3 regions of the Shouchella sp. JSM 1781072 genome follow, and region 3 is predicted to be linked to each of the others. Evidence: riboswitches for the same ligand, from Rfam matches in the RefSeq annotation. Region 3 holds a riboswitch; each other region holds the start of a gene.
The links. A riboswitch is a leader RNA that binds a small molecule or an ion and turns the genes downstream of it on or off. The one in region 3 is predicted to bind S-adenosylmethionine.
Positions count from the first base shown of each region.

Region 1: linked by a shared signal. The riboswitch ahead of ACE1TH_RS08490 (homoserine dehydrogenase) and the one ahead of ACE1TH_RS00990 (methionine ABC transporter ATP-binding protein) in region 3 are both predicted to bind S-adenosylmethionine.
Region 2: linked by a shared signal. The riboswitch ahead of ACE1TH_RS05370 (methionine biosynthesis PLP-dependent protein) and the one ahead of ACE1TH_RS00990 (methionine ABC transporter ATP-binding protein) in region 3 are both predicted to bind S-adenosylmethionine.

Region 1 is NZ_JBHFQE010000001.1:1,586,859-1,591,052, reverse strand. It holds gene aspS (aspartate--tRNA ligase) at 1-1,327, shown strand, start outside; SAM riboswitch class I at 1,384-1,489, shown strand; gene ACE1TH_RS08490 (homoserine dehydrogenase) at 1,557-2,771, shown strand; gene ACE1TH_RS08485 (hypothetical protein) at 2,766-3,077, opposite strand; RNA gene ssrS (6S RNA) at 3,258-3,437, shown strand; gene ACE1TH_RS08475 (tRNA threonylcarbamoyladenosine dehydratase) at 3,542-4,194, shown strand, end outside.
Region 2 is NZ_JBHFQE010000001.1:1,006,536-1,010,729, forward strand. It holds gene ACE1TH_RS05350 (YpdA family putative bacillithiol disulfide reductase) at 1-118, shown strand, start outside; gene ACE1TH_RS05355 (asparaginase) at 136-1,095, shown strand; gene prsW (glutamic-type intramembrane protease PrsW) at 1,164-1,847, shown strand; gene ACE1TH_RS05365 (hypothetical protein) at 1,862-2,029, shown strand; SAM riboswitch class I at 2,154-2,253, shown strand; gene ACE1TH_RS05370 (methionine biosynthesis PLP-dependent protein) at 2,330-3,442, shown strand; gene ACE1TH_RS05375 (bifunctional homocysteine S-methyltransferase/methylenetetrahydrofolate reductase) at 3,448-4,194, shown strand, end outside.
Region 3 is NZ_JBHFQE010000001.1:192,007-196,200, forward strand. It holds gene ACE1TH_RS00985 (MFS transporter) at 45-1,328, shown strand; SAM riboswitch class I at 1,387-1,495, shown strand; gene ACE1TH_RS00990 (methionine ABC transporter ATP-binding protein) at 1,559-2,581, shown strand; gene ACE1TH_RS00995 (methionine ABC transporter permease) at 2,574-3,242, shown strand; gene ACE1TH_RS01000 (MetQ/NlpA family ABC transporter substrate-binding protein) at 3,266-4,105, shown strand.

The DNA.
Region 1 (4,194 bases), 1.4 Mb from region 3:
AACGAAAACCGTTCGTGACTTTCTTGATGAAGATGGATTTTTAGAAATTGAAACACCGATGTTAACAAAAAGTACACCTGAAGGAGCAAGGGACTACTTAGTGCCAAGCCGTGTGCATCATGGTGAATTTTATGCCCTTCCGCAATCACCGCAAATTTTTAAACAATTGCTGATGGTATCTGGTTTTGAAAAATATTTTCAGATTGTGCGATGTTTTAGAGATGAAGATTTACGAGCAGACCGCCAGCCTGAGTTTACACAAATTGATATTGAAGCAAGTTTTCTTGAAACAGAAGATATTCTTGGTATGACGGAAACTCTAATGAAGAAGTTGATGCTTGAAACCCACGGTCTTGAATTTGAAGGGTCCTTTGAGCGGATGACATATGAAGATGCGATGAATCGCTATGGCTCTGATAAACCTGACACCCGTTTTGGAATGGAACTTGTTGATTTGACAACGGTTTTAGCAGATACGGAGTTTAAAGTATTTAGACAGGCAATTGATTCAAACGGGATTGTAAAAGGAATCAACCTTAGTGGAGGTGCAAATAAACTTTCTCGTAAAGAGATTGATGCACTTACCGATTTTGTTAAGCCATATGGTGCAAAAGGTTTAGCGTGGCTAAAGGTTGAAGAAGAAGGGTTAAAAGGACCAATTGCAAAATTCTTCAATCCTGAACAAACAGAAGCGTTGCTTGAAAGCATGCAAGCAAAACCAGGTGACTTGTTGTTCTTTGGTGCAGATAAGAAACAAATTGTCTTTGATTCATTAGGTGCACTACGTTTAAAATTCGGAAAAGATTTCGATCTAATTGATACAAGTAAATTCAATTTCCTTTGGGTTGTTGACTTTCCACTCGTTGAGTACGATGAGCAGGCAAGACGTTATGTAGCCCTACACCACCCATTCACACGTCCGAAAAAAGAAGATGAACATCTACTTGAATCGAATCCTGATGATGTGCGAGCAGAAGCTTATGACCTCGTCTTGAACGGCTATGAGCTTGGTGGCGGCTCTCAACGGATTTATGAGCGTGAGCTACAAGAAAAAATGTTCCAGACGCTTGGATTTACAAAAGAACAAGCGAATGAAGAGTTTGGCTTTTTGCTTGAAGCATTTGAATATGGTACACCTCCACATGGTGGAATTGCGCTAGGCTTAGACAGGATTGTCATGTTACTAGCACAAAAAACAAATTTACGAGAAGTCATTGCCTTTCCGAAAACGGCAAGTGCTAGTGATTTAATGACACATGCACCAGGTGCAGTCAGTGTGGAACAGTTAATTGATTTAAACCTGTCTGTTCTCGGGAAGCGTGGTTGACAGAAGAAACGCATCCCTCTATAATTACGGATACGATCAAATGAAAAAAACATACTATCTTATCGAGAGTGGCGGAGGGACTGACCCGATGAAGCCCGGCAACCAACCTATTTAAGGTCAAGGTGCTACATTCAGCAGAACGATGGTTCTGAGAGATAAGCAAAGGCAAAAAGCCCCTTTTCTTATCCAAGAATAGGGGCTTCTTTCAATAGACGAGAGGGTGACAGAGATGAAAATTGGCCTAATTGGATACGGAACGGTTGGAAGTGGTGTTTATGAACGGTTAATTCGTTCAAGAGAACAGATTGAAACCATTATCGGAGGAAAATTCGAAATCATTCGTATTTTAGTCAAAGATGTGAAGAAACATGAGGACGTTCACCGAAATCTTCTTACATCATCATGGGAGTCTTTTTTTGAACAGGAGCGATACGATCTTGTATTTGAAGCAATAAACGGAACAGATCTTCCGAAAGCATTTACGGAATCATTATTAAAGCAAGGCACCTCTGTTATTTCGGCTAACAAAAAGCTTGTAGCGCTACATGGAGAAGAGCTTGAGCAACTTGCTTATGATCACGGTGCTTACTACGGTTGGGATGCGGCAGTATGTGGGGCGATCCCTATCGTGAATGTTTTCAAAAGTGTGTTACTTACAACGAATATCCAGTCGATTGCAGGTATCCTCAACGGGACAAGTAATTATATTCTCACAAAAATGGGCGAAGGAAGAACCTATGAAGATGCGTTGGAACAAGCTCAATCATTAGGTTATGCAGAAGAGGATCCTACTTCTGATGTTGAAGGGTGGGATGCTGTTTATAAGCTCTGTTTATTGGCAAGACAATGTTATGATCAATGGATTTCGCCAAATGAGATTGAACGTGTTGGCATTAGTCATATTGATCAATGGCACATTCAAGCCGCAAAAGCGCTACGCTTATCCTTTAAATTAATTGCGAAATTAGAAGTAGATTCAACGTCCCTAAAAGGGTTCGTCAAGCCTGTTTTAATTGATCAAGAACATTCTTTAGCACCAATTCGTGGCGTTTTAAATGCTGTTACTCTTGAAGGGAAAGATATGGAGCGACTTATTTTTGCTGGCCCCGGTGCCGGAAAAGAAACAACAGCAAACAGCGTCGTAGAAGATTTTATTTTTCATGAACAACAGCGAGACGTATTGCCTCGTTTTACGTATCGTTTAACGAAAATCGAGGAAGGCATATCGGAAAAATTAACAGCGCAAGAAGTATGGTTTTGTAAAAATGAACAGCTTGGTGAAGTGGAACCTTATTTAGAGAAAACAAAAGTGTGGAAGGAAAAAGACATAGAAGGAGGAAAAGTGTTTATTGTGACTCCGCTTTCATCAGTAACGCCATTCTTTACATTCCCACTGCTGACAGAAGTAGACCAAGAACTTACAACAGTGGAAAGCAAATTATAAATGGTATTTCGTTTCAGGAACGAGTTTTTTGAATTCTTTAATAAAAGTCTCTGGAGACGTTTTAATTTTGTACGTCGTTACGCCTTTACTAGTGTGTAAGTATAAAAATCCTAATGAATGTGGCGTATCGCTCGGAAATCGATACGAGATATCAAAGACACTATCAAGTGGAAAGTGATCCGTACTTGTTTCAATGCGATCGCTATACAAAGCTAATTCGAAGGAACTTTCAACGACTCTTTTTTCTAGTATAGCAATTTCCTGCGTTACTTCAATGCATCGCTGTATTACAATGGCGCTCATCATCGTTGCCTCCTTTTAAAGAGAATGTACCATATTTTTCGTGAAAACTCGATTAATATGCAAGGTTTGCGTGTAAAAAATGTTGGGTATTTAAAAGACAAACAACAAGTATATGCCTTAAGTCGCAATTTTTTGAAAAATGATTGCCTATTAATGAAAAACCTGATATGATAACGGTAATCACATATCCTGATCTGTTCGTAAGGGCTTTATTCTTTGAGCCAACACTTTAAAAAAGGGAGCTTGCTGTTGCTGTTTTGCTTACATGCCTCGGTAGCTGAGGACTTAAAATAAATGGTACAAAGCACCCACCTGCCTGGCAGGTTCAAAGCATCGACTTCCTACGGCAAGATCGGGATGACACGAAGCATTTTCTGAAAAGGAAATGCTTTTTGTAGTGTGCTTTTAGAAGAGAGTATGATATGATCACATCAGCAAAATGCAATGGATAAAGGAGTTTGATGAACGTGTTACACCAGTTTTCAAGAAATGAACTGGCCATTGGTCATGACGGATTAGATCGATTAAAAGGAAGTACAGTTGCAGTACTAGGTATTGGTGGGGTAGGCTCATTCTCAGCAGAAGCACTTGCCCGCTCGGGAGTCGGTAAAATCGTCCTTGTTGATAAAGATGACGTTGATATTACAAATGTAAATAGGCAAATCCACGCGTTGCTATCAACCGTTGGCCAGCCTAAAGTCGATTTAATGGCGGAGAGAATAAAAGACATTAATCCAGAATGCGAAGTGGTTGCGCTTAAAATGTTTTATACAGAAGAGACATATGAAGATTTCTTTTCTCATAAATTAGATTTTGTGATTGACGCAAGTGATACAATTTCATATAAAATCCACTTAATTAAAGAGTGTCGAAATAGAAATATTCCGTTAATCTCAAGTATGGGTGTTGCAAATAAACTAGATCCAACCCGTCTTCGTATTGAAGATATCTCTAAAACAAGCTACGATCCAATTGCAAAAGTGATTCGGACTCGATTAAGAAAAGATGGAATTCATAAAGGTGTTACGGTTGTCTTTTCTGATGAAAAACCGATTCAAATTCGTGAGGATATTCGTCAAGAAATCGTTCCAGAAAGTGCGGAACAAGGGAAAATTCGTAA
Region 2 (4,194 bases), 810 kb from region 3:
TGTTGCGAATGTCTATATTGCCGGTGTCATAGCAGCGGGTAACCATGCAAACGAAATTTTCATTGAAAATGGCAGAGAACACGGAAAAAACATTGCAGAAACGATAAACCAAAAGTAGAAAATGGAGGAAAAACATTGAGGCACGTCGTACTTTTAACTACAGGTGGAACGATTGCAAGTACCACAGGTGATAACGGAAAATTAGTTGCTGGCGAATTAACAGGGGAAGAATTAGCTAATTTATGTGGGTTACCAACGGATATTAATGTAACGGTGCGCTCCGTTTTGCAGAAACCAAGCGTCCACTTGACGCCGGAAGATTGGGCTACCCTAGCTTATGAAGTGAAAAAAGCTTTTCAAGCAAATGATGTAAACGGGGTTGTTGTTACCCACGGTACAGATACATTGGAGGAAACGGCCTATTATTTAGATTTAACAAATGTAGATGAAAGACCAGTCGTTGTAACAGGTTCACAACGGGGGCCAGAGGAAACAGGCAGTGACGCATTTATGAACTTAAGGCACGCGATATATGCGGCATGTGAACCAGATTTACAAGGTACAGGGTGTGTGGTTGTATTCAATGAACGGATCTTTTCCGCACGTTATGTAAAAAAAGAACATGCGTCCAACATTCAAGGCTTTAATGCTTTTGGATTTGGTTATTTAGGGATTATTGACAATGATGTTATTTTTACGTATCAAAAGCCAATCCGACGGGAAATGTATATGGTAAAGGAACCCACATTTCTTGAGATCGGAATTGCAAAAATTTATTTAGGGATGTCTGAACAAACGCTACGTGCCATGCTGGATACTGTGGATGGGCTTGTTATTGAAGCCGTTGGTCGAGGTCAAGTGCCGCCACAGTTAGTTGCCCCTATTAAAGAGGCGTTGCAAAAGAAGAAGCCTATTATCTTAACAACGTCATCTGAAGAGGGGAAAGTGTATCCGACATATGATTATAAAGGAAGTGCACACCACTTAGAACAACTTGGCGTCATTTTAGGGTCTGATTACGATAGTAAAAAAGCAAGAATTAAAGCGCTCGTTTTAACGGCAGCTCACCAGGATCTTGCCGTTGGGTTTTCATAAGCGGTGAAACTTGAGTCTCATTAATGTGAGGCGTATACTGGATTATGTAGCGGACGTCCTTTTAGAGAGTGGGTCGACAAGCGTTGATTTCTTTTATTCTTGCGGCTCTGGCTCCGGCCATGGCATTGTTCTCTTATGTGTATTTACGCGATTCCTTTAGTCGAGGTGCCATGTTTTTAGTCCTAAGAATCTTTATTATTGGCGCCTTGCTCGTCTTACCAATTTCAGTCATTCAATTTGCTTTCACAGAAGAAGCCATCTTAGCTCATTCGTTTTTAAAAGCTTTTTTGCTTTACGGATTGATAGAAGAGGGTTTAAAATGGCTGATGTTGTTCATATTTGCTTATCAACATGGTCAACTCAAGCAACCAATTGATGGAATCGTTTTTGGCGTAGCGTTATCTCTTGGTTTTGCTTCCGTTGAAAATAGTTTATATATGATTGCATATGGGTTTGATCACGTACTTCCGAGAACGTTATTACCGACAACGGCTCATGCTGTTTACGGAATAATTATGGGTTACTACGTGGGAAGAGCCAAATACCATCCTTCAAAAAAACAACTATTTCTTTTTTTAGCGGCTGTACTACCAATGATTTTGCACGGAAGTTACGACTACATTCTAATGGATTTTGGACATTATTTCTTATATTTAATGATTCCATTTATGATTGCGCTGTGGCTATTAGCAATATGGAAAATAAAAAAGGCGAACAAACTAGATGAAGATGAAAAGAGCAATCTGAACTAAAGGAGGAGGATAGCGTGACAACAGCGAATCGTTATCGAATTGTCATTCGTTGCCCTTTATGTGGAGAGAAATACATTTTACGTGGAAAACGAAATGAAAACGGAGAGTATGAAACAGGCTTTAAACAGTGTGTATGTGGAAATGAAGATCAACTAATTATTGAAGCGTCACCTGAAGCATGAACGTGCGAAAAACGTACAGCTATGTAAGACAAGCTGTGCGTTTTTTTATGCATTTTCAATGCTACGGGTTGCAGAATCATTTGTTTTGCGTTAAAGTTGTGACAATAGCAAATAAACTTAATAGATCTTATCAAGAGAGACGGAGGGACATGGCCCGACGAAGTCTCAGCAACCAGCTTTAATTGGCAAGGTGCTAAATCCAGCAGAAATCTGCAAGATAAGAGAATCGTTCGCAACCTTTCTTCTTACATCTTGAAGAAAGGTTTTTTATGATTGTACCGTTTTTAAGGGGGATAAAAAATGACAACACATGATGAATCAATCCTAGCGCAAATTGGAAATCGTCGAAATGATGCAACTGGCGCTGTTAATGCACCGGTGTATTTCTCTACTGCGTATCGTCACGCAGGAATTCAAGAATCTACAGGGTACGATTATGCTCGTACTGGAAATCCAACTCGAGAAGTGCTCGAACAAGCCATTGCAAATTTAGAACATGGAAACCAAGGGTTTGCAACAAGTTCTGGCATGTCAGCCATTCAACTCGTGTTTTCACTTTTTGGGCAAGGCGATCATATTTTATGTTCAGATGATTTGTACGGTGGTACCTACAGATTGTTTGAAGGTGGATGGACAAAGTGGGGGCTGCGCTTTGACTATGTAGATATGGCTGATTTACATGCCGTTGAACGTAAATTAAAAGCCGAGACAAAGGCGATTTTTGTGGAAACACCTACAAATCCATTAATGAAAGAAGCCTCCATACAGGAGCTAGCGACTCTTGCCAAAAAAGCAAATGTACTCCTTATCGTCGACAATACGTTTTTAACACCGTTGTTACAAAAGCCATTAGTGGATGGAGCAGATATCGTCATCCATTCAGCGACAAAATATTTAGGTGGCCACAATGACGTTGTCGCTGGGCTGGTTGTTGCAAAATCAGCGGAATTGAGTGAACAATTAGGCTACTTTCACAATGGAGCAGGTTTCATTCTCGGTGCATTTGATTCCTGGTTATTAATGAGGGGCATGAAAACATTAGCGCTGCGAATGAAACAACATGAAATCAATGCAAAACAAATCGTTTCGATGTTAGAGGAAGAGCCTCTCGTGCGTGACGTTTTATATCCGGGAAAAGGTGGCATGTTGTCATTTCGTGTGACTGATGAATCCTACATAAATCCCATACTCAAAGCACTTCAACTAATTTCTTTTGCAGAAAGCTTAGGAGGAGTGGAAAGTTTAATGACGTATCCGGCTACGCAAACCCACGCTGATATTCCGGAAGAACTTCGGATTGAAAAGGGCATCGATCAGACGTTGTTACGGCTTTCGGTCGGAATTGAACATAGCGAAGATTTAATCGCTGATCTAAAACAAGCATTTGAACAAGCAACGAATCAAGGGAGGTGAGGTCCATGAACTTGAGAGAGGCTGTAACGTCTTCTGTTATTGTCGCTGATGGCGCAATGGGAACGGTTTTATATGAGGCGGGCTATGACTTATGTTTTGAAGAATTAAATCTTTCTAAACCAACCGAAGTGATTTCGATTCATCAAGCGTATTTACATGCTGGAGCAACTGTTATTCAAACGAATACGTATGCAGCAAACGGCCATAAATTAGCACGTTATGGACTACAAGAAGACATGGAGGCCATAAATGAAGCAGCGGTTGAGCTTGCCAAACAAGCGGTGAATACAAGTGAGAAGAAGCAGGCGTTTGTCGTTGGAACAGTCGGTGGGATTCAAGGGTTTCAATATGAACAAATCGATCGAAATGAATGCGTCCAATCGTTAAATCAGCAAGTAGATGTGCTGTTAAAAGCGGGTGTGGATGGCTTATTGTTTGAAACGTTTTATGATTTTTTTGAAATAAAAGAATTGGTTGTCGCGACACGCAAAAAAACAGATTTGCCGATCATCGCAAACGTATCGCTTGGTGACATTAGTGTGTTAAAAGGAGGCATTCCTCTTAGTCAAGGTTTAACAGAACTGTATGAAGCAGGAGCGGATGTTACAGGGTTAAATTGCCGCATGGGACCTTATCATATGCTTCGATCCATTGAGGAGCTTGAACTACCTTATGATATACCGTTAGCTTGTTATCCAAATGCAAGTTTACCAGGCTATCGAGATGGGCGCTTTGTCTATGCGTCGAATACA
Region 3 (4,194 bases):
TACTTACTTAGAGAGACGAAATAACCGCTAAATGGGGTACATACATGATAAGGGGAAAAAATCTGTTATCAACGTTCCAACCTTATAGTCAGACTGTTCGATATTTTTTTGTTTCATCGATTTGTTTCAATATTGCAATGGGTATTTTTATGGTTATGTATCCGTTCTATGTGCGAGAATTAGGTTACGATGATACACTTAATGGTACAATCATCGCTTTTCAAGCTGCGGCGACGGCCATTGCCTTATTACCCGCAGGCTTATTAGGCGACCGTTATGGAAGAAAAAAGATGCTCTTAATTGGTGCAAGTATGCTCGCACTTAGCTTTATTATTCGTTCATTTGGAACGTCAGAATGGCTTTTGCTTTTTGGTGCAAGCTTAACAGGGTTTTTCTTTGCGTTTTTACAAGTGTCGGCAATTCCTTTGTTAGCAGAACATTCTAAAGAAAAGCAACGTGTGAAATTATTTGCCCTTCATGCAGCACTAATGATGGCTGCAAATGTGATCGGCCATTTATTTAGTGGCACGTTGGCAGATAGTTTGTTTGCCTTTACCGCTTTGACGATGCAGCAAGCCATTCAGATCACGTTGTTTCTTGCTTGCACATTAGCGCTCGTTTCCTTTTTTCCACTTTGGAAAGTAAAAGAATCCGTGAAAATTGAAAAGGTACAAAAAGTAGCTATGGGACTCTCTCGTTTCCCTAAAAGCAAAGAGTGGAAACTAATTAGCTTATTTGCCGTATCGAGCTTATTAATTGGTTTTGGATCCGGTCTCGTTATTCCATATTTAAATTTATATTTTAATGATCGTTTTGATTTAAATTATTCCATGATCGGATTTATTCTCGCTCTAGGTCAGGCAATGACGGTTTTTGCAATGCTAATTGGGCCAAAGGTTGTGAATCGTGTTGGAGAAGTCAGGGCGGTTTTCATCTTACAAATGGGGTCGATACCGTTTTTACTGCTAACGGCTTTTACAAATATGATTTGGCTCGCCGTTATTGGATTTTTATTCAGGCAAGCGTTAATGAACGCTGGAAACCCGATTCAAGCTGCCCTTGTCATGAAGCTCGTTCACCCGAAAATGAGGGGAACAGCAAATTCCGTTACACAAATGGTATTCCAGTTAGGCTGGGCGCTTATGGGACCAATCTCAATGGGCATCGTTGCATCGTATGGTGCTTATACAGGCTATGCTATTGTATTTTGCATAACAGCATGCTTGTATGTATTAGGATCAGTCTTCTTTTTATTTGTCTTTCAAAAAAAGGTAGCAGAACATGATAAACTGAATAAACTAGAGATGGAAAAGCACGTAGGTTCATAAAAGGATTGACGGCTGTGGCTTCGCATGCTATGATGCTCATATTATCTTAATAAAATATTTCTTATCCAGAGTGGTGGAGGGACTGGCCCGTTGAAACCCGGCAACCGCAAACATTATGTTTGAAGGTGCTAAATCCTGCAAAGCAGTTATGCTTTGAGAGATGAGATGACCATAGGTAAACCTTCCTGTCATCTTACAGGAAGGTTTTTTTAATTATTGGGGGGAACAACTTGATTTCGTTAGAAGGAATCAGCAAAACATATACGACGAAAACATCAACTGTAAAAGCAGTGGATCATGTCGATTTGCAGATTGGTAAAGGAAATGTGTTTGGCATTATCGGCTATAGTGGGGCTGGAAAAAGTACCCTAGTCAGATTGTTGAATTTATTAGAACGTCCATCAACAGGCAAAATTACGTTAGATGGTGTGGAACTAGCTTCTCTTGGAAAAAAAGCGTTGCGAGAAGAGCGTCAGAAAATAGGGATGATTTTTCAACACTTTAATTTACTTTGGTCAAGAACGGTAAAAGAAAATATTTCATTTCCACTTGAAGTCGCGAAGGTTCCTACGGAAGAACGTAAAAAACGGATTGAAGAGTTAATTGATTTAGTCGGTCTACGCGGAAGAGAAGATAATTACCCATCGCAACTAAGCGGTGGCCAAAAGCAACGGGTTGGCATTGCTCGTGCCCTTGCAAACAACCCAAAGGTGCTCTTGTGTGATGAAGCGACTTCTGCTCTTGATCCGAAAACGACCGATTCGATCCTTGATCTTTTAACGGATATTAATAAAAAACTACATTTAACGATTGTTCTTATTACGCATGAAATGCATGTTATTCAAAAGATCTGTCATGAAGTGGCCGTAATGAGTGATGGCAAAATTGTTGAACAAGGTCCGGTTATTGATGTATTTAGACGACCAAAAGAAGAGATGACGAAAGAATTTGTGAAGCAAGTAGCGCAAGTTCAAGCGGATGATTTTATCGCAGAAGATATCACGCTTCAACGTGGTGAGCAAGTCATTGCGTTAACGTTTATTGGCAACCCGGCAGAAGAACAGCTTGTCACTGATTTAATTCGGTCATTTCCGATTAACGTCTCGATCCTTCAAGGAAACATTTCGAAGCTTCAGCAAGGGTCGTATGGAAAGCTGTATCTCCGTGTAGCTGGCGAGCAAGATTCGCTAGCAGAGGCGGTTCAATTTATTCGTCAACAAGAAGTGGAAGTCGAGGTGATTAAACATGCTTAATCAACTCTTTCCAAATGTAGTGTGGGAGAATTTATGGCTCGCCACTTATGAAACGGTGTATATGACCGTTATTGCGGCAGCTATTACATTTATATTAGGGATTATATTAGGCTTGTTTTTGTATTTAACCGCAAAGGGAAATCCTTGGGAGAATCGATTTTTCTATACGCTTGTCGGTGCCTTTGTAAATATTTTTCGATCCATACCGTTTATTATTTTAATCATTTTGCTTATTCCCTTTACGAGAGCCATTGTTGGTTCGATGTTTGGGCCAAGTGCAGCGTTGCCTGCGCTAATTATCGGTGCAGCACCGTTTTATGCACGAATGGTGGAGATTGCCCTTCGAGAAGTAGATAAAGGTGTAGTCGAAGCCTCACAAGCAATGGGGTCATCCAATCTTCATATTATTTTCAAAGTATTGCTACCAGAATCAATGCCTGCTTTAATTTCAGGCATTACCGTAACGACTGTGGCATTAATTGGCTACACAGCCATGGCTGGAACGATCGGTGCCGGGGGACTTGGTACATTAGCGTATCAGGAAGGGTTTCAGCGGACGAACACAGACGTCATGATTATGGCAACAGTGGCTATACTAGCGATCGTATTTCTATTTCAATTGATTGGCGATTTCTTAGTCAATCGATCAGATAAAAGATAAAAGAGGAAAAGGAGAGAGTTCATATGAATAAATTTTTAAAAGCAGTAGGAATTGCAGGTGTATCCGTGGCACTCGTTGCTTGTGGATCAAGTGAAGATGAAAACAATGAATTGGCTGAGAATGAAGATGGGGGAACAACCATCCGTATTAGTGCATCAAACATCCCTCATGCGGAAATTTTAGAAGAAGCAGCTCCAATTCTTGAGGAACAAGAGATTGAACTTGATATTCGCATTGCACAAGACTATATTTTACCAAACCGTGCCTTAGCGGATGGCGAAGTCGATGCGAACTACTTTCAACATCGTCCATACCTAGAGAGTCAACTAGCCGAAAATGAAAACTATGACTTTGCTGAAGCAGGTGCCATTCATGTCGAGCCAATCGGCTTATATTCGCAAGACTATGAGGATTTAAATGATCTTCCAGACGGTGCGACGGTAATGATGAGTAATTCGGTTGCGGACCAAGGAAGAATTCTTTCCTTGTTGCAAGAAAATGGTGTTATTACGCTTGAAGATGGCGTTTCAGTAGAAGCAACAGAAGCAGATATTGTGGATAATCCGAAAAACTTATCGTTTAACATGAGCCCTGACGCAGAACTTCTTCCGCAAGCTTATCAAAACAATGAAGCAGAAGTCGTTGCGATTAACTCGAACTATGCTTTAGGCGCTGATATCTCTCCGACTGAAGAAGCGATTGCCATTGAAGGCGAAGATAACCCATATGTGAACTTAATTGTTGTTCAAAGTGGGAATGAGAATGACGAAGCGATTCAAGCACTTGTAGATGTATTGAAATCGGATGAGATTCAGTCATTTATAGAAGAAACGTACGACGGTGCTGTGATTCCAGCTGAATAAATTCGTTTCATAAGCGCTTCAGACAAAAGCGCTCTCCGGATAGTCCGTCAGTTTTTTGTGATGAGAATGGACGTCTCTGACCGGAGAGA